DNA from 4 places in the Actinomadura verrucosospora genome. Region 3 is predicted to be linked to each of the others. Evidence: riboswitches for the same ligand, from Rfam matches in the RefSeq annotation. Region 3 holds a riboswitch; each other region holds the start of a gene.
What was found. Region 3 has a riboswitch for cyclic di-AMP ahead of ABD944_RS38615 (CHAP domain-containing protein). Riboswitches for the same ligand answer to the same signal wherever they lie in the genome.
Positions count from the first base shown of each region.

Region 1: it holds a riboswitch for cyclic di-AMP, as region 3 does, so the genes downstream of both, ABD944_RS07810 (CHAP domain-containing protein) here and ABD944_RS38615 (CHAP domain-containing protein) in region 3, are expected to answer to the same signal.
Region 2: it holds a riboswitch for cyclic di-AMP, as region 3 does, so the genes downstream of both, ABD944_RS31685 (NlpC/P60 family protein) here and ABD944_RS38615 (CHAP domain-containing protein) in region 3, are expected to answer to the same signal.
Region 4: it holds a riboswitch for cyclic di-AMP, as region 3 does, so the genes downstream of both, ABD944_RS04025 (CHAP domain-containing protein) here and ABD944_RS38615 (CHAP domain-containing protein) in region 3, are expected to answer to the same signal.

Region 1 covers NZ_BAABEV010000005.1:96,141-100,783, forward strand. Annotated here, with positions in the region: gene ABD944_RS07795 (MarR family winged helix-turn-helix transcriptional regulator) at 1-27, shown strand, start outside; gene ABD944_RS07800 (haloacid dehalogenase type II) at 24-728, opposite strand; gene ABD944_RS07805 (RlpA-like double-psi beta-barrel domain-containing protein) at 895-1,614, opposite strand; gene ABD944_RS07810 (CHAP domain-containing protein) at 1,807-2,484, opposite strand; cyclic di-AMP (ydaO/yuaA leader) riboswitch at 2,499-2,649, opposite strand; gene ABD944_RS07815 (DsbA family oxidoreductase) at 2,983-3,609, opposite strand; gene ABD944_RS07820 (TetR/AcrR family transcriptional regulator) at 3,723-4,322, shown strand; gene ABD944_RS07825 (LysE family translocator) at 4,424-4,643, opposite strand, start outside.
Region 2 covers NZ_BAABEV010000038.1:76,149-80,791, forward strand. Annotated here, with positions in the region: gene ABD944_RS31670 (MMPL family transporter) at 1-1,420, shown strand, start outside; gene ABD944_RS31675 (BlaI/MecI/CopY family transcriptional regulator) at 1,425-1,802, shown strand; gene ABD944_RS31680 (M56 family metallopeptidase) at 1,807-2,742, shown strand; cyclic di-AMP (ydaO/yuaA leader) riboswitch at 2,848-2,992, shown strand; gene ABD944_RS31685 (NlpC/P60 family protein) at 2,996-4,054, shown strand; gene ABD944_RS31690 (DUF6153 family protein) at 4,116-4,607, shown strand.
Region 3 covers NZ_BAABEV010000061.1:17,611-22,253, reverse strand. Annotated here, with positions in the region: gene ABD944_RS38625 (NYN domain-containing protein) at 1-215, shown strand, start outside; gene ABD944_RS38620 (C40 family peptidase) at 492-1,445, shown strand; cyclic di-AMP (ydaO/yuaA leader) riboswitch at 1,941-2,139, shown strand; cyclic di-AMP (ydaO/yuaA leader) riboswitch at 2,276-2,431, shown strand; gene ABD944_RS38615 (CHAP domain-containing protein) at 2,441-3,274, shown strand; gene ABD944_RS38610 (hypothetical protein) at 3,314-4,579, shown strand; gene ABD944_RS38605 (M48 family metallopeptidase) at 4,576-4,643, shown strand, end outside.
Region 4 covers NZ_BAABEV010000002.1:359,591-364,233, reverse strand. Annotated here, with positions in the region: gene ABD944_RS04030 (bifunctional glycosyltransferase/CDP-glycerol:glycerophosphate glycerophosphotransferase) at 1-1,405, opposite strand, end outside; gene ABD944_RS04025 (CHAP domain-containing protein) at 1,611-2,378, opposite strand; cyclic di-AMP (ydaO/yuaA leader) riboswitch at 2,391-2,543, opposite strand; gene ABD944_RS04020 (PP2C family protein-serine/threonine phosphatase) at 3,012-4,643, opposite strand, start outside.

The DNA.
Region 1 (4,643 bases), on a different contig from region 3:
AGGGCGAACGGCCGCCCCGTCCGCTAGGTCCGCGGACCGGCCTCCAGGAGATCGGCGAGCTCACCGAACCCGCGCACGACGAGGTCGCATTCCACGTCGTCCGCCCGGTCGGCCGTGAGAGAGGGCCCCTTCTCCAGCGGACGCTCCAGGAACGCGGTGGCGAGCCCGGCTCCCCTGGCGCCGTCGATGTCCCACTTGTGCGCGGCGACCATCAGCACCTCCGCCGGTTCCACGTCCAGCAGCCGCACTGCTGTCAGGTACGCCTCCGGCTCGGGCTTGTACGTGCGGGCGAGCTCCGCCGACAGGATGCAGTCGAACGGCAGCCCCGCCCCCTTGACCAGGTGCGTCAGCAGGGCGAACCCGCCGTTGGACAGCGCCGCCACCACGCGGCTCTCCCTCAGGCGTGCCAGGCCGTCCACCGAGTCGTCCCACGCGGGCAGGCGATGCCAGGCCCGGACGAGCCGCCGCCGTGCGGTCTCGTCGAAGGCGTCAGCAACGCCGTGCAGCTCCAGCAGCTCGTCCAGCGACTCCCGGTGCAGCGTGTCGAGGTACACCCACTCCCGCTCTCCGCTGCTGACCCGCTGCATGGACGGGAGGTACCGCTCGCGCCATTGGTCGGCGAAGGCCTCGCTCTCCAACGCGACACCGCACTCCGCAGCGATCGCCGCCACCTGGCCGGCGACCCCTGTCCGCCAGTCGACGGTCGTCCCGAAGATGTCGCAGGTCACTACCTGGATCGCTCTGACGTCTAATCCCACTGGCACTCCCTCGCCCAGGAGCGCCCGGCTGGCGCCCCACCCCAGTCCTACCCCGGACGTGACAGACCCCGCCCTCGTCCGAAGACGGGAGCGGGGTCCGTGGTGAGGCCAGGAGGGGTCACCCGGTCGGGCCTGATCAGCCGAGGGGCTTCGGGGCGCCCTTCTTGCCGGCGCCGTGGCCCCAGGACAGGATCTCGTACTTGACGCCCTTCAGGTGGCCCGCCGAGGTGCCCGTGTCGTACTTGCTCCGCGGCTTCTTGCCGTCCACCAGGTGGCGGAAGGTGTAGGTGTCGAGGTCGAGCATGACGCCGCGGTGCGACGGCTCGCCCGGCCCGCGGTCCCCGACGAAGCCGGTGACGCTGCGCCCCTTGTAGGTGACCTTCACCTTGGTGTGCATGGGCCAGCTCGGGCTGGCGAACAGGCCCTTCTGCATCGGCTTGCCGCCCGCCGGGGCGCCCGTGTCGCCGTTCACGCCCGAGCCGTCGTCCCAGAAGTAGGACGCCTTGGTGCTGCCCGACAGGACGGCGTGGCGCTTCGGTGCGACCTTGGCGGTGCCGTGGTGGGTGGCCTTCGCGGCGGGCTGCCCCACCTGCTGGCCGGTCACCTTTCCGGTCACCTGCTTTCCGGTGACCGGCTGTCCGGTCACCTTGTGCCCGCTCAGCTGTTGTCCGGTGACCAGCTGTCCGGTCATCTTGTGGCCGGTGACCTGCTGCCCGGCCACCTGCTGTCCGATGACCTTGTGCGACATCGGCTCGTCGGCCTGGGCCCCGTGGGAGGTCCCGGCCGCCACGCCCGCGGCCAGCAGGCCCGCGAGAGCGGTACCGATCAGGGCGGTGTCGATGGCTCGCTTCTGCATGTTCATCCTTTGCTCGGTGGTCCGGGGCGCCGGGTCACGGCTTCGGCTAGTCGGGGGCTCGCCGTTCGGGCATGACGGATCCGGCGCACGGCACGTGGGCGTGCTCGCGACGTGGGTGTGATCGCGGAGGGATGGAGAAGGGGGAGGCACCACTGGACGGTGCGGGGCAACGGGCCGCTCAGCGGCCCTGGCTCACCGGTACTGGGGGTAGCCGTAGCCGGCGACGGTGGACGTGTCGCGGACCTTCTTCTTCACCGCGTCACCGGTGTTGCCCTCGATGGTGTTGATGGTGCCGTCGTGGTTGTCCTTGACGACGATGCCGACGTGCTCGACGCCCTTGATGCCGCCGCCGTTCCAGGCGAAGAAGACCACGGCGCCGGGCTTCGGGGTCTGGCCGAAGCGGCCGGTCTTCTTGAACCACTTGGCGTGGCTGACGGTGTAGGCGTCGGCGCCCATGCCCTTGGTGCCGGTGTGCTGGCCCAGCCAGGACACGAACATGTCGCACCAGGACTGGCCCTTGTAGACCGAGGCGCTCTTGGAACCGATGCGGTGGGCGTTCTGCTCGCCCAGCGGCGAGCCGACGTACCAGTCGTTGAACTTGCTGTTGCCCGAGGCGTCCTCGTGGGTGCCGATCTGCGTGCGGGCGAGCTTGATGACGTCCTGCGCGGAGGCGCCGGCGGTGGCGGTCTTCGCGCCGTTGGCGCCGGCCTGGGGCGCGGCGGCGACGTGCGCGGTGTTCGCGGGCTTGGTGTCCGCATGGGCGGACGGGGCCAGGGAGGCGAAGCCGAAAGCGCTCGCCAGGGAGAGGACGGCTCCGGCGGCGAAGCGGGTGCCCATGCGCTTGGTCAGGTCGAAAGTACGAGCGGTCATGCGAAGGTTCTCCTGAGGTCTTCCAGTCCGCCTACCGGGTTAGCTGTCGGGTTCGGGCATGGAAGTGGCCCTACCGCGACCCCGCGCAAGGCGGGAGTGCGGATTCACCCCGGTGTTTCGGTGGGTCCCCGGCTCCGCTCGGCCAGTGATCGGCGCTCTGCGGACTCGGCGGCGGACGTGCCTTGATCGGCCGTCCTGATGATCAGGGACTCGATGCGCCCGTCACGATCTGGTCGGGCGCTCCGGACGGGCTTTCCCGTCGGTCACACACCCACAACAGGTTCAAGCGGCCCCATATTTCGTCAAGCACACCCCAAAGACGCCGCTGACCTGTAAAGACTCCCCAAAGCGCCCTCAACGCAAGGGCTGCGGTCCAGTCAAGTCGACCCAAGATTTCTGGTCGCCACCTCGCCCCAACGGGAGACGATCACCCCCGAGCGCGCCCCCACCCGCGGGCTGGTCATCAAGGTGCCCAAGTTCACGACCGACCAGGACGCGTCATAGTCGCACCGGAGCCGGGCGCGGATGCGTGGTCCTGCTGGAGCGCCAGCGCGGTGAGTCGGCCCTCATCAACTCACCCTTCAGCGCGGCGAGTGACACGGCTCCGACCAGGACCGTCCCGTCGGGAAACCGGAAGACCGGCACTCGCGGGCCGGACACGCGAGCGGACCGAGCCGGTTCCGCGTGGGGCCGCTCGCCGTCCCACCTGACGCCGGTCGCGGACGCCAAGCCCCGCAGCACGTTGACGTCGCCGATGTCCAGACCGTCACTGAAGTAGGCGCGGTAAAGACGGGCGGTCATGTCCTCGGCGGTGCCGTGCGCGGCCGCCAGCGCGATGAGCCGGTGGGCGTCGGCGGTGCGGGCGGGCACGATCCGGTCGAGGTTCACCACCAGGCCGTCGACCGCCGCCGCCCGTGCGATCTGCTCGACCCGCGCGGTGGGCGCGAGAGGGAAATGGCCGCGGCTCGGCGGCGGTTCCGCCGCGGAACCCGCGGTCTGGTACGGCCTGAAGACGACCTCCAGTTCGCCGCCACCCGCACGGTGCTCCTCGGCGGCCCGCTGGAAGCGGGCGTAGCCGAGCGCCGACCAGACGCAGGCGATGTCGTGGGTGAACTCAACTTTCATGGGTTCGTCCTTCGATGGCGGCACGGATCGTTCCGTGCCGCCTCAGCATGCCCGCCGTCGCTCGCCGCGTCAATACGGAACGTTCCGTGCCGCCTGAGGGCTATGCTGTCCCCATGTCACCCAGACGTCCTGAGCGCCGAAGTGAAGAGGCCGCCAACGCCGTCATCAAGGCCGCCATGGACCTGTGCCAGGAGGTCGGGTACCGCAAGGTCAGCATCGAGGGCATCGCCGCCCGCGCCGGCGTCGGCAAGAACACGATCTACCGCTGGTGGCCGTCCAAGGCGGCCGTGCTGCTGGACGGCCTGCTGTCCACCTGGAAGATGGACGCGACCTTCCCCGACACCGGTGACTTCGTCGCGGACATCAAGACGCAGATGGCGGCGGCCTCGCGCATCCTCGGCGACCCGCACGTCTTCCCGCACTACCGCGCACTGATCGGCGAGGCCCAGCACGACCCGGACCTCCACCAGGCCTTGTGGGACAACTTCATCGGTCACCTGGCGGGCGCCGCGGCCGACCGCATCCGCGTAGCGCAGCGCAAGGGCCAGGTCCGCGCCGACGCCGACCCGGTCCTCGTCACCGAACTGCTCTACGGCGCCGCCTACTACCGCCGCCTGCTCACCCCGCGCACGGCCGACGCCGAGCACGTCAACGCCATCGTCGACCTCGCAATGACCGGCCTCGCCCCACCGGCCGACACCTCCACTCAGTAGCACGCCTCACCGCTTCTGGGCGCCCCTGCACATGCCGCCCGCGCAGGTGCTCACGGTTTGCGGCGGGCGAGCAGGGCCCGCGGACCTGACCGGGCCAGCCCTCAGACACCTACTGCCACCGCAGCGCCCAGCGCCAGCAGGACGGCACCGGTGGTCATGCTGAGCCCCCGCAGGACGGTCGGCTGCGACACCAGTGCGCGCCCTCGGCTGACGGCCCAGGTGAGCAGCATGTACCAGGAGGCGCTGACGAGCGCCCACAGGGCTCCCAAGGCGACGGTCGACAGGAACACCGGGCCTTCCTCGGTCACGAACTGGGGCAGC
Region 2 (4,643 bases), on a different contig from region 3:
CTACCGGGAGGCCCTGCGGGACGGGGACGACCCCGAAGGCGCCACGGCCACGGCCATCGCCACCGCCGGGCACGCCGTGCTGTTCGCCGGCACGACCGTGGTGATCGCGCTGCTCGGACTGGTCGTCATGGGGCAGCGGCTGATGACGGGCGTGGCCGTCGCCGCGTCGGTGACCGTGCTGGTCACGATGATCGCCGCGGTGACCCTGCTGCCCGCGCTCCTCGGCTTCACCGGCCGCCGGATCGACTCGCTGCGGCTGCCGCGCCGCGCGCCGCGCCCGCGCCCCGGCGAGCGCCGTCCCCCCGCCGAACGCTGGGCAGGCGTGGTGCAGCGCAGGCCGCTGGTCGCGGCGGTCCTCGCCGGGACGGGCCTGCTCGTGCTCGCCGCCCCCGTGCTGTCGATGCGGCTGAGCCTGCCCGACGCCAGCGTCCAGCCGCACGACCGGAGCAGCCACACCTCGTACACGATCCTGTCCGAGGGCTTCGGGCCCGGCTACGGCGCGCCCTTGATCTTCGCCGCGCGGATCGGATCCCCGGACGCCGATCTGCGCCCCGTCGTCGACGCGGTCGGACGGACCGAGGGCATCGCCTCCGTCACGCCGCCCCGGATCAGCGAGGACGGGCGCGCGGCCACGTTCATGGCCTTCCCGAAGAGCGGCGCCCAGGACGAGGCCACCGCCGACCTGGTGCACCGGCTGCGCGACGACGTCCTGCCCGCGGCGCCCGGCGGCGCCGGCGTCCAGGTCGGCGGCCCGAACGCCGGCGCGATCGACATCGCCGAGGAGGTCGGCTCCCGCCTGCCCCTGATGATCGCGGTCGTCGTCGCGCTGTCGCTCGTGCTGCTGGTCGCGCTGGTCCGGTCGGTCACGATCGCGCTGCAGGCCGCGGTGATGAACCTGCTGTCGATCGGCGCGGCCTACGGCGTGCTGGTCGCGGTCGTCCAGTGGGGCTGGCTCGGGAAGGCCCTCGGCTTCCCCACCACCATGCCGATCACGACCTGGGTGCCGATGATGATGTTCCCGCTGCTGTTCGGCCTGTCCATGGACTACGAGGTCTTCCTGATCTCGCGGATCCGGGAGGAGTACGAGCGCACCGGCGACACCCGGACGGCCGTCACCCGGGGGCTGGCGCGCACCGCCAAGGTCATCACCGCCGCGGCCGCCATCATGATCGCCGTCTTCTCGACGTCCCTGCTCGGCCCCGACGTGTCGGTCAAGCAGATCGGCCTCGGCATGGCCGTCGCCGTGCTCGTCGACGCCACCGTCGTCCGGATGGTCCTCGTCCCCGCGGTGATGGAGCTGTGCGGCAGGGCCAACTGGTGGATGCCGGGCCGCCGGGAACCCGCCCACGCTGGAGAGACCCCGCTCCAGGAGGCCGGCCCCCAGGAGACGTCCGGCACAATGGGGGCGGTACGGAGGTGACCGCGTGTCCGCACTCGGAGGATCGCTCGAACGCTCCATCATGGACGTGCTCTGGGCGGCGCCCCGCCCGCTGCGGGTCCGTGAGCTGCTGGCCGAGCTGAACGAGGACGCGGACAGGGCACTGGCCTACAACACCGTGCAGACCGTGGCCGAACGCCTGGCGCAGAAGGGCCTCCTCCGGCGTACGCAGGAGGGCACGGCCTTCCGCTACAGCCCCACGCGGCCGCGGGAGGAGTACGCGGTCGAGCTGATGCTGGACGCCCTGAGCGAGGCCTCCGACCACGGCGCCATCCTGGCGAGGTTCGCCGAGAGCGTCCCGCCGGAGGACGCCCGGCACCTCCTGGACGCCCTGCGGCGGCGGACCGCCGGCGAGGACGCGTGATCCCGTGATCCCGCTGGTGGTCGGGCTCGTCGTCTCGGTGGTCCTGCTGGGATGCGCCGCGGGGCCCGTTCTGGACCTCCTCAGGCGCTCCGCCGTCGGCCCGGGGACGGCCATCGCCTGCTGGACGGCCGCCCTCGCGGGGACGTTCATCGCCGCGGCGGGGATCGCGGCGGCGGGGCTGCTCGCGCCGCCGGGTCCGGGGCACGGACTGCTGTCCCGGCTGCGCGACTGCCTGCCCCATCACGGCCGTCTCGCCACCGCCGCCGCGGCCGTCGCGACCGCCGTCCTCGCCGCGGCCTGCGCCGCCGTGCTCGCCCGCGGCCTGCCGAGGCTCGGCCGGGCCGTGCGCCACCGCCGGCGGCACCGGGAGATGCTGCGGCTGGTCGCCCGGGAGGACCGCCGCCATCCGGACGTCCTCGTCCTCGACCACCCCGTGCCCGTGGCGTACTCGCTGCCGTCCCGGCACCGCGCGATCGTGGTCAGCACCGGGGCCCAGCGGGCGCTCAGCGCCGAGGAGCTCGGGGCCGTCCTGGCGCACGAGCGCGCGCACCTGCGCCAGCGCCACCATGTCTTCCTGCTGGCCCTGGACCTGGTCCACGCCATGCTGCCGTGGCTGCCGACCGTCCGGCGCGCGAAGGCGCGGCTGCCGCTGCTGCTGGAGATGGCCGCGGACGACGCCGCGGTCCGCGTCCACGGCAGGAAGCCGCTGGTCGACGCGTTGTGCCGGCTCTCGGCGGCGCCCGCCGGCGCGGGGGCGCTCGGCGCGGCGGGCACGCCGGCCGCCGGTGCGCTGATGGAGCGGGTGCTGCGGCTGGAGGGCGCCCCGGCGAGGCCGCGGCGCGCCGTCCGGCTCGCGGCGGGCCTGTTCGCGGTGGCGGCGGTCGCCGCGCCGCTCCTGGCCGGGGCCGCGGCGGTCGTGGAGCTCGCCGCGGCCTGCTGAGGCGGAATGTGGCATTTGGGGAAATCTGCCGCTTCGGTGGCGAACCGACCGTAAACCTCCTACGCTCCGTAGGAGGTCACGGTCCGACGTCCCCGCCGGGGACGGCCGGCGACCGCGCCGAATCCCGCGGACGTCTCCGTCCGGGGAACCGGGGACCCGATCTTCAGGGGTGAGTCCGTCCCGCGGGACGGTAGGGCGACTCCGGCCCGAACCCGTCAGCTGACCCGGTAGGCGGTACAGGAGAGGACACCGCATGCAGCGACGAGCTGCCGGCCCCCGAACGACAGCCCGCCGCAGGATCCGCACCCGCCGGCTCGGCGACGTCACGGCATGGACGGCCGCCCTCGCGCTGTCCGCCGGGCTTCTCGCGCCCGCGCCCGCCCACGCCGAGCCGAAGCCGACGCGCAAGCAACTGACCGCGCAGCAGGAGAAGCTCGCCGACGAGGCCGAGAAGCTCAGCGAGCAGTACAACGGCCTGCGCGAACGCCTCAAGCAGGCCGAGCACGCCGCGAAGCTCGCCAAGAGCAGCGCCCTGCGCCAGCAGAAGGCGCTGGACGAAGCGCGCGAACGCATGGCGAAGATCGCCGCGGACAGCTACAAGAACGGCCCGGCGGACCCGGCCATCACGTTCGCCTCGTCGTCCGACCCGCAGGCCGTCCTGGACCAGTCGGCCACCCTCAACTACTTCGCCAAGCAGAACGACGTCCGCATCACCCAGATGCTCCAGGTGATGCAGGGCGCCGACCGGTCCCGCAAGGCCGCCGAGCAGCGCGCCGCCCAGGTGCGCGCGCTCACCGGCGAGGCGAGGAAGAAGCGCCGGGAACTCCAGATCAAGCTCAAGAAGGTCGAGAAGCAGCTCGGCACCTTCAGGACCGCGGGCACGGGTCCCGCCTCCATCCCCAACCTCAACTCCGGCGGGGCCTCGGCCAAGGCCATGACGGCCGTCCGGGCCGCCCTCGCCCAGCAGGGCGTGCCCTACTCCTGGGGCGGCGGCAACGCGTCCGGCCCGAGCTACGGCACCGCGCAGGGCGCCAACATCAAGGGCTTCGACTGCTCCGGGCTGACCCTCTACGCCTACGCGCAGGTCGGCATCACGCTCGGCCACTACACCGGCAGCCAGTACAACGCCGGGACCCACGTGAGCATGAGCCAGCTCAAGCCCGGCGACCTGGTGTTCTTCCACAGCGACCTGCACCACATGGGCATGTACATCGGCAACGGCAACATGGTCCACGCGCCGCAGACCGGCGACGTCGTCAAGATCGCCCCCATCGCCGGCCGCCCGTTCGCGGGCGGGGTCCGTGTCGCCTGACCCCTCGAAGCGGTGACCCGCCGGTGACCGCCGATCACCCTTCGCTACCCTGGTCCGCGAGATGAGCACGCACGTCGGCGGCCTCCCCGCACGGGACGGCGCGCACGCGGAACGGCCGGTGGGACGGCCGAGGCGCTCCGTGCGCCCGGACGTCCTCCGGCTGGCGTCCGGCCTGCTCGTGCTCCTCGGGCTGCTGGCGATGCACGGCTTCCAGTCCACGGCGAGCCCGGCGGAGATGGGCGGCGTTCCGCTGACGTCCATGGCCGCCGGGCACGCCGCCCCCGCCGCCGAAGCGATGGCGGGGCACCGTCCGCCCCGGGGCGACCGGCCCGGCGGCCATCACTCCGACCGCCACCCCGACCACCCCGGCGGCCAGGTCTGCCTGGCCATGCTGACCCTGCTCGCACTCGCCCTCGTCGCGGCCCTCCTGGCGCTGCGCCTGCGGAGGTCGCCGCCGATGGCCGTGTCGCGGCCGCCGCGGGTGCGGATCCTCCTGGTCGGACGGCCCCCGCCGAGACCCTCCCTGCACAGGTTGAGCGTGCTGAGGCTGTGACAGGTCCAGCGGCGCCCGGAAACGGGCGCCGCCGCC
Region 3 (4,643 bases):
CGGTCGCCATCGCGGCGCCGCGCGGGGTACGGGTGCGGTTCAGCCACCCGGGCCAGACGGCGGACGAGCTGATCGGCGAGCTCGTGCGGGCCGAGCCGCCGGGCCGCTCGGTGGTCGTGGTGTCGTCCGACCGGGAGGTCGCCGACGCCGCCCGGCGCGCCAACGCGCGCCCCTGCCCGTCCTCCCTGCTGCTGCGCAGGCTGGGCCGCTCCTAAGACGCCCATAAGGCTCCGATAAGGCAGTCCTCGCGGTATGTGATCATGGCGTCACTAAAAGTGGATGATAATGAGAGATGTCAATCAAAGAGTGATGAATCGGTTGTGACGGCTGTTGCCCCTCGCTAATGTCGTCCGCTGACGTCGTGGACGAGAGGGGCGAAACCGACCGTGGCCAATGATCACATCGGGGCACCGGCGCAGCGGCCTGGCCGCGGGGCGGGCTCTGCGGGCACAGGCCTCCGCCGTCGCCTGGCGGCCGTCGCCGGACTGACCGTGGCGGTCTCCCTGACCTGCTCCCCGGTGGTGGCGCACGCCGAGCCCAAGCCGACCCGGGCGCAGGCCCAGAAGACGCTCGACAAGCTCAACGAGAAGATGGACCAGAAGGTCGAGCAGTTCAACCAGAACCGCGAGAAGCTCAAGGTCGCCAAGAAGAAGTTCGACGCCGCGACCAAGGCGAGCAAGCAGGAGCAGGCCGACTTCGAGGAGCAGCGGTCCAAGATCGCGCAGATGGCGGCCACCGCCTACAAGAACGGTGACTCGGCCGACGTCACCGGCTTCGTCGGCAGCAACGACCCGCAGTCGATCCTCGACCAGGCCGCCGTCTTCTCGCACCTGTCGCACGAGCGCAGCTCCCAGCTCACCCAGTTCCTCGCGACCGCCCAGCGGCTCCGCCGCGAGCAGTCCCAGGCGAAGGCCGCCTACGACGAGGTGAAGTCCAAGCAGGACGAGCTGAAGAAGCAGAAGCAGGACCTCGACAAGCAGGTGCAGAAGCAGAAGGCGCTCGTGCGCCGGCTCGGCGGCGGAAGCACGCCCTCCCGCCCGGGCGGCGGCGGCCCCACGGGCGGCACCTACAACGGCCCGGCGAGCGGCCCGGCCCGCACGGCGCTCAACTTCGCCTACGCGCAGCTCGGCAAGCCCTACTCCTACGGCGCCGAGGGCCCGGACTCCTACGACTGCTCCGGTCTGACCATGAAGGCCTGGGCCGCCGCGGGCGTCAGCATCACCCGCACCACCAACACCCAGTACGCCTACACCAGCTCCAAGCGGGTCGCCTGGAACAACATGCAGCCCGGTGATCTGGTGTTCTTCAGCAACCTCGGCCACGTCGGCCTCTACGTGGGCGGCGGCAAGATGATCCACGCCCCGCACACCGGCGACGTCGTCAAGATCAGCGACATCAGCTCCGGCTACTACAAGAGCAACTTCTACGGCGCCGGGCGCCCCTGACACACCCCCTGACCCCCTGCTCCACGGGCGTCACGGGACCTCCATCGACAACGGACCAGGCTTGACCTGGTCCGTTGTTGATTTTGGGGGGGTTTGCCTTCTTTTGGGGTTTTGGTACCTTTGCACCACTCACGGCGCCCTCCAGACGCCGTGGACCCGCGGCGCCCACCTGGCGCCCCGGCCCCACGCGGCGCATCCAGCACCCGCGTGACGGCGGCGCGAGCCACGCGCCGCTCCCCCCAGGCGGCACGCCCCACGTGCCGTCCCGCGGCGCCCGAAGGCGCCGCACGGTCTCGTCGCAGACCCGGCCGACCCCGTCCACCGTGCGCACGCCCGCAGCGTGCATGGCGCTGAGCGCGCAGCCGCGGTGGCGTACACGGGGCAGGCCCCGGACGGTCCCCGGAGACGGGCCGCCGTCCGTCCACAACACAAGGCGCCGCTCGTTCGCACGCGGGAGACAGGTCCCGCGCCGGGCCCCATCTCGCCCCCAGGATCGCAGCGGCAGCGCCGAATCCGCCTCAGCGCGGAACCGGGGACCCATCTGCGCCGGAGTCCGGAGGAACTCTCCGGACGGGCATTCCGGCACCCGGGGTGAATCGGCGCGTCTCTCCCGGCAGTCCGGTGAGAGCCGCCGTAGGGCCACTTCCACGCCCGAACCCGTCAGCTAACCCGGTAGGCGTCTGGAAGAGAAGGAGTGAATCCCGCAGCGTTACCTGGGGCGTGGCCGCCACGCGGCCACGCCCCCACCCCCTGCACTCCGCGGGCGTCCACGCCCGCCGAGATTCCCCATTCAGAACCGGTGTGCCCGCCCCCGGGCACGTCACCGCCGAGTCCGCGGACCGCCGTGCCCCGCATGCGCGTCCACCGTGGAACCGGGGACCCACTGCGTCCTTTTCGGGGTGAATCGGCCTGCCTTCGCGGGCCGTAGGGCGGCTTCCACGCCCGAACCCGTCAGCTAACCCGGTAGGCGGCATGGAAGTCGAGGAGATCCCCCCGTGCCACGCGCGCACTGCAAGAAGACCCACGGCAGGCACCGCAAGCCGAACCCCCTGTCCCTGACCTGGCGGACGACCGGCGGCGTGATCGTCGGCGCCGCCGTGCTCGGCACCGCCGCCGCCACCGCGCAGGCGTCGGTCCTGCCGTTCGGCTCCACCCCGGTGAGGGCCGCCGCCGCGGCCGACCTCGCCCCCGGCCTGACGGCGCACGGCGGCCCGCCCGGGCGCCGTGCCGAGGACGAGCGCAAGACGACCGGCTCGAAGGCTCCGGCGAAGAAGGACCAGCCCGAGCAGCCGAAGGCGGAGACCTCCGAGAAGGCCGCCCCGAAGACCGTCGCGAAGTCGCGCCCCACCGCCGCGCAGGCCATCGAGCTCGCCCGCTCGCAGGTCGGCGTCGAGGAGGACGGCGGCGGCGAGACCAAGTTCCAGGACTGGTACATGGCCACGTCCCGCGCGCGGGAGACCCTCGCGCGCGACGGCGGCTCCCTCAGCGGCTACGGCGACGCGAACTGGTGCGACATGTTCGTCTCCTGGGTGGGCGAGCAGATCGGCTTCAGCGACCAGGTCGGCAGCGACGCCTGGACGGTCGCCCACGCCCGCTGGTTCCAGGAGCACGGCCGCTGGGGCAACGAGCCGAGGCCCGGCGCGATCGTGTTCTTCTCGTGGGGCGGCAGTGAGTCCGTCGACGACATCGAGCACGTCGGCATGGTGGTCAAGAAGATCGACGATGGCACGATCGAGACCGTCGAGGGCAACACCGACAACGCCGTCCGGATAAAGGAACGTTCCACAGACGTCGTCGTCGGCTACGGCTACCCGGACTACCGGTCGTGACGGCGCCCCACGCCCCGCGCCCTGCATAGGATCGCGCCCATGGAGGAAGGCCCCGGGCAGGACGCCCCCGTCACGCGGCGCAGGGTCCTCGCCCTCGGCGCGGGCGGGGTCGCCGTCCTCCTCGCCGGAGGCGCCGGCCTGGCGGGCTCGCGCTCCGGCGGCCGGGCGGCGGGCGCCCGTGCTCCCGGCTCCCCGTCCGCCGGGACGTTCAATCCCTCCCTGGCCTCCGCCGTCCTCGCCAATCGCGCCGCGGCCGTCCGCCAAGGCGACCGCATGGCGTTCCTCGCCACGGTGGGCAACGCCCCCGCCGCCTTCCAGGACACCCAGTCCCGCATGTACGGGAACCTCCGGAAGCTTCCCCTGGAAGGCTGGCGGGAGCGCGTCGTCCGCGTCGAGACCGTGGACGGCGAGACCGCCGTCGTCCGCGTCGAGGCGCGCTACAGGCTGCGCGGCTTCGACCGGAGCGACGTGGCCCGCACCCGCTACCTCACGCTGGCCCCGCGGGGCGGTGCGTGGACGATCGTCGGCGACGGGACGTCCCGCGGCCTCGCCGACGACACCGACATCTGGGACTGCGGCCCCCTGACGGTGGTCAGGGGCCGCACGAGCCTGGTCGTCGGCGACGGCGCCGGCCTCGACGGCATCGCCCGGCGGCTGGACGCGGCCGTCCCGGTCGTGACGTCCGTGGTCGGCACGGGGTGGGCGCGGCGGGTCGTCGCGCTCGTCCCCGCCGACGCGACCGTCGCCTCCGCGCTCGCCGGCCCCGGGCAGAGCCTCGGCCAGATCGCCGCGCTCGCCGCCGTCGCCCCGGCCGCCGGGGGCGGTCGCGGCGAGGACCGCGTCATCGTCTCCCCCGGCACCTTCGGCCGCCTCAACGAGCTGGGCCGCGACGTCGTCCTCGCCCACGAACTGACCCACGTCGCCACCGGCGGCGCCCGCGACGGGCGCACCCCGCTGTGGCTGATCGAGGGCTTCGCGGACTACGTCGGCTACCGGCGCGTCAAGATCAGCACCCGGTCGGCGGCGGGCGAGCTGCGCCGCGAGGTCTCCGCCGGGCGCGCGCCCTCCGCGCTGCCCTCCGCCGACGCGTTCGCCGGCGGCTCCCCCCGCCTCAGCCAGGCCTACCAGGAGGCCTGGCTCGCCTGCCGGATGGTCGCCGACCGGTACGGTGAAGCGGCGCTGGTGCGGCTCTACCGGGCCGCCGGGCGCGCCCCGGAGGCCGCGGCGCTGCGCGACGTGCTCGGCCTGACGCGGGAGCGCTTCACCGCACTGTGGCGCGACTACGTGAAGGAGGAGCTCGCATGAGCGAGGCGGAGACCGACGAGGACCGCGCCGGGAACTCCGCCGCCGGAACCCCCGGCGCCGCCCC
Region 4 (4,643 bases), on a different contig from region 3:
GGTCGATGAACCCGAGGGGGCGGATCCTGCGGGCGGGGTCGAACTCGGCGCGCCAGGTGAGCCGGTCGCCCTCGTGCCGGACGGACGCGCGGACCCGCCCCTTCCGCGAGCGGCCGCGCCGGTCGCGGAACTCCAGCGTCCCGGCCAGCTCGGCATCCCGCGGGATCCGCTCCAGCGGGTTCAGCACGTGGCCGGCCATGAGCACGCGGCCGCCGCGCGTCTCCAGCCGCGTCACGGTGTTCGCCGGGCGCAGCTCCCGGAGGGGCCGCACGTGGAACCCGAAGGACGTGACGTCTCGGACGCGGCGGCCGAGCGTGCCGCGCGGGCGACCGGCGCCCCAGTAGACCCGCCCGTCCCGCTCCACCAGGCGGGCGCGCAACTCGGGGCGCTTCACGGGGTCGTACTCGGCGGCGGCGAGCGCGCCCGCGTGATCGCCCTCGCGGATCAGGTGCGCGGCGATCGCGGGCAGCGGGTTGGCCTGCTCGAAGACCCGCGGGTCCAGCTCATCCAGGTAGGCGGCGGCCAGGTCGAGGAAGCGCGCCTGGTGGGCCGGGTCGCGGTCGCGCAGGTCGCGCAGGTACAGCACCAGGTCGTGGTTGACGAACTTGACGTCCTTGGCCCGCTGCAGGTCGTAGGCGCCGCGCAACGCGAAGAGCATGTCGATGCGGCGGTGGATCTCCAGCCGGTCGGTGAAGTTGGCCAGGTCGGCGCGCCGGTTGGAGATCGACGGCGCCCGCGTCCGCTCCTTGACCAGCCAGTTGTAGACGCGGTGCGGGATCAGGGCGGTCCGCCCCGCCTCCAGGTAGGCCTCGGCGGTGAACAGCAGGTCCTCGTAGTGCAGCCGCTCGACGAACCGCAGGCCGTGCTCCTCCAGGAAGCCGCGCCGGTAGGCCTTGTTGGTCGAGAGGGTGTCGTAGAGGAGATCGGGTCTCTCGCTCAGCGACCCGTAGACCGCGCTGTGCCGGTAGAGCCACGGGTACCAGGGGCGGATCCGCCCTTTGGCGCCCTCGGGCAGGTCGAGGAAGATCCGGTCGCAGAGCCCCGAGACCACGTCGGCGCCGGTGTCCTCGGCGGCGGCGAGGAGGTTGAGGCAGGCGTGCCGGTCCAGCAGGTCGTCGCTGTCGAGGAACATCACGTACCGGCCGGTGGACTCCTCGATCCCGGTGTTGCGGGGACGGCCGCAGCCGCCGGAGTTGGCCGGCAGGTGGACGGTCCGGACCCGCCCCGGATGGGCCGCGGCGAGCCGGTCGGCGGCCTCGCCCGTCCCGTCGGTGCTCGCGTCGTCGACGATCACCGTCTCGACGCCGCCCAGCGACTGCGCCAGCGTCGAGGCCACCGCCCGCGGAAGCCTGCGGGCGTCGTTGTAGGCGATCACCACCACGCTGACATCCGGGCGCACCGCCATGGGCATCCCCCTCCGCAGACTCCGGCGTGCTGGATTCCTTTCCAGGAACTCCGCACTGAGGTCCAAGAGGGATCAAAGGCTGTCAACGCTTAGCATTACCCACCGTCACCGGAGGGTTTGGGCACAACACCCGGAACGCCAGAAGGCGCCCGGCCTGGAGGCCGGGCGCCTTCGCGAGGCGCGCACCTTCTCGGGACGCGTCGGATCAGCGGGCGTAGTCGGGGTAGCCGTAGCCGACGACCTGCGACTTCTCGCGGACCTTCTTCTGCACCGCGTTGTCGGTGTTGCCCTCGACGGTGGTGATGCTGCCGTCGCCGTTGTCCTTGACGACGATGCCGACGTGGTCGATGTCACCGATGCCGGCCCTGGAGCCGTCCTGCCAGTCGAAGAACACCACGGCGCCCGGCCTGGCCTTGTGGCCCCAGCGGTCGGTCTGCTTGAACCAGCTGGCGTGCTGGACGGTGTAGGCGTCCCAGCCCATGTTCTTGACGCCGGTCTGGGCGCCGAGCCAGGAGACGAACATGTTGCACCACTGGGCGCCGTTGTACTCCTTGACCGAGAAGCCGCCGTCGCGCTTGGCGGTGGCCTTCGCGTGCGGAGTCGAGATGTACCACTTGTGGTACTTGGTCTGACCGCCCTTGCCCTCGTGGACGCCGACCTGCGACTCCGCGAGCTTGATCACTTCGGCGGGCTTGACCGCGTGCGGGGGGACCTTGAAGCCCTCGCGCCGCGCCTCGGCGACGGCGTTCTCGGCCTTCACCGTCTTGGCCCGGGAGGGCTGGTGAGCGGCGGTCCCCTGCTCGGAGACCACCGCCGCCTGGGCGGAGGTCTCGGCGGCCGCGCGGCCGCCGGCGAGGGGGTTGACCACCGAGAGCCCGACCGCGCCCGCCAGGACCGCGCCCACGGCGACGCCGACGGCCTTGTCCTCGGGGGTGAGGCGGTTGAGCGAAAGTCGATCGAAAAGACCGGACATGCAGGGAATCTCCTTGTCTTCCATGGCGCCTACCGGGTTAGCTGACGGATTCGGGCATGGAAGCAGCCCTACGGCGCGACTCTCGGGCGCGCCGATTCACCCCAGAAACGTGGGTCCCCGGCTCCGCTCCGGTCACCGACCGGACGGACTCGGCCTCGCACCGCGGGAGCGGTGCAGGTATACGGATGTTCTCTCTGGCAGATCTTGATGAGGGGGCGCGCGTCGATTGGCGCGCATCGCGTGCGGATACCGCTCCGCGATCCTCGGCCGCGCATGGTGCGGCCGGTGGCAACGCATGGGACGCGCTGCGTGATTCGGGATCGAAGGTACCAACCTTCTCAAGAAAAGCAAACCAGGCATAAAGTAAAGTCTTGCCTGCTCAAAGCCCTCTCAAGAGACTCCCAACACCGGGGCGGCGCCGCCTCTTCCCGATCTTTCTCGAGAGGCGCCCAACCCCTTGCCCGCCGCCCTTACCGAGCCTTCGGGAAAAGGTAAAGAAGATCGAATAGGGGGCGTCGGACGGTCTCCGCCGAGGCGGCCCGCCACCCGGCCGCCCCGCCGGGTGAGGCGCACGTCACACTAGGTGATCTTCGCTGGCCAGGCGTGCCGTCCGTCACCGCGAGGCCCGGACGGTCACTCTACGTAAAGGGCGAACAGCGTGGTGTCGTCCGCCGCCCGGTCGTGCTCCATCCGCGCCAGCACCTCGTCCAGCACCCGGTCGGGACGCGTGGAGGAGTCCCGCAGGATGTGGGTCAGGCGGACGATCCGCTCGTCCAGGTCCGCGTCCCGGCGCTCCACCAGGCCGTCGGTGTAGAGGAAGAGCATGTCGCCCGACGTGAGTCCAGTGGTGATCGTCGTGTACTCCCAGCCGGGCATGGCGCCGAGCATCGGGTCGCGGACCACCTCCAGCGGGGTCGCCCGCCCGTCCCGGACCAGGATCGGCGGCGGATGGCCCGCGCACGTCCACTCCAGGACGTGCCGGGACGGGTCGTAGTGGGCGACGATGGCGGTGCCCGTCGCCGGCGGGTCCATGCCGCCGATCAGCTCGTTCAGCCAGCCGACCAGCCGCCCCGGGCGCTCCCCCGTGCAGGCGAGACCCAGCAGGCCGTTCCGGGTGCGCGCCATCGCCGCCGCCGCCGGCAGCCCGTGCCCGGCAGCGTCCCCGATCGCGAACATCGCCCGCCCGTCCTGGAGGGCCTTGGTCGCGAACCAGTCGCCCCCGATGCGGGCCGTGCTCTCCGCCGCCATGCTGCGGATCGAGGTGCACAGGCCCGGCAGCTGCTCGACCTCGTCCTCGTCCGGCAGGATGGCCCGCCGCAGGGTCACCGCCACGCGCCGCTCCTGGGCCGTCCGCGCCTGCTGGCGCAGCATCTGCCGCCGGGTCTCGGCCAGCGCGCGCTCCACCCCGCGCCGCCGGGTGATGTCCTGCGACACGATGTTGATCGAGACGGGCAGGCCGGACTCGCCGAGCACGGGCTCGGCGAACACCCACAGATGGCGGGGCGTCCCGTCATGGCTGATCACGCGGTGCTCCGCCTCGACCGGTTCACGCCGCGAGAACATGGTCTGGACGGCCTCCTCGACCAGCGGCAGGTCGTCGTCGGCCACGACCTTCGGCAGGTCGTGCGGCATCGGCGGCACCTCGTCGGAAGACAGGCCGTAGTTGGCCAGCATCTGCGGCGTCCAGTCCGCCTCCCCGGTGGCGAGGTCCCACTCCCCGAACCCGATCAGCGCGAGCCGCTCGACCCGCTCCAGCCGCCGCGCGATACGGTCCTCGGCCAGGTGGTACCGCCATGTCACACAGATACCGGTAGGCACCCGCACGCATCGCACACTCATCCGCGACGAGCGGGACAGGCCCCGCTGAGCCGTCGAGTACTGGATCGAGGAACGTTCCAAACGCGTCCCGGACTCCAGCACCCCGACGTAGTCGTCGAACAGGCCGCTGAGCACCGCCCCCGGGTCCGTTCGCAGCAGCCGCAGTCCGGTCAGCTCCTCCCGGCCCCGCCCGAACATGTCCTTGGCGATGCCGTTGAGCTCCGCGAAAAGGAAGTCGACCACGCTGCCGTCCGGCCCCCGCACCGGGACCAGGTGGGCCGCCGAGTCGAGCGCCCCCTCCAGCACCGCCGTCGCCGCCGGGTCGTCGGGTACCCTCGCGAGGATCTCCGCGTCCCCCGCGGTGTCCTCGGCCGTCACCCGGCGCAGGACGTCCTCGGCCTCCGACAGGACCGCCTGGCGCTCCGCGGGCACCTCCTCGGCGCGCGG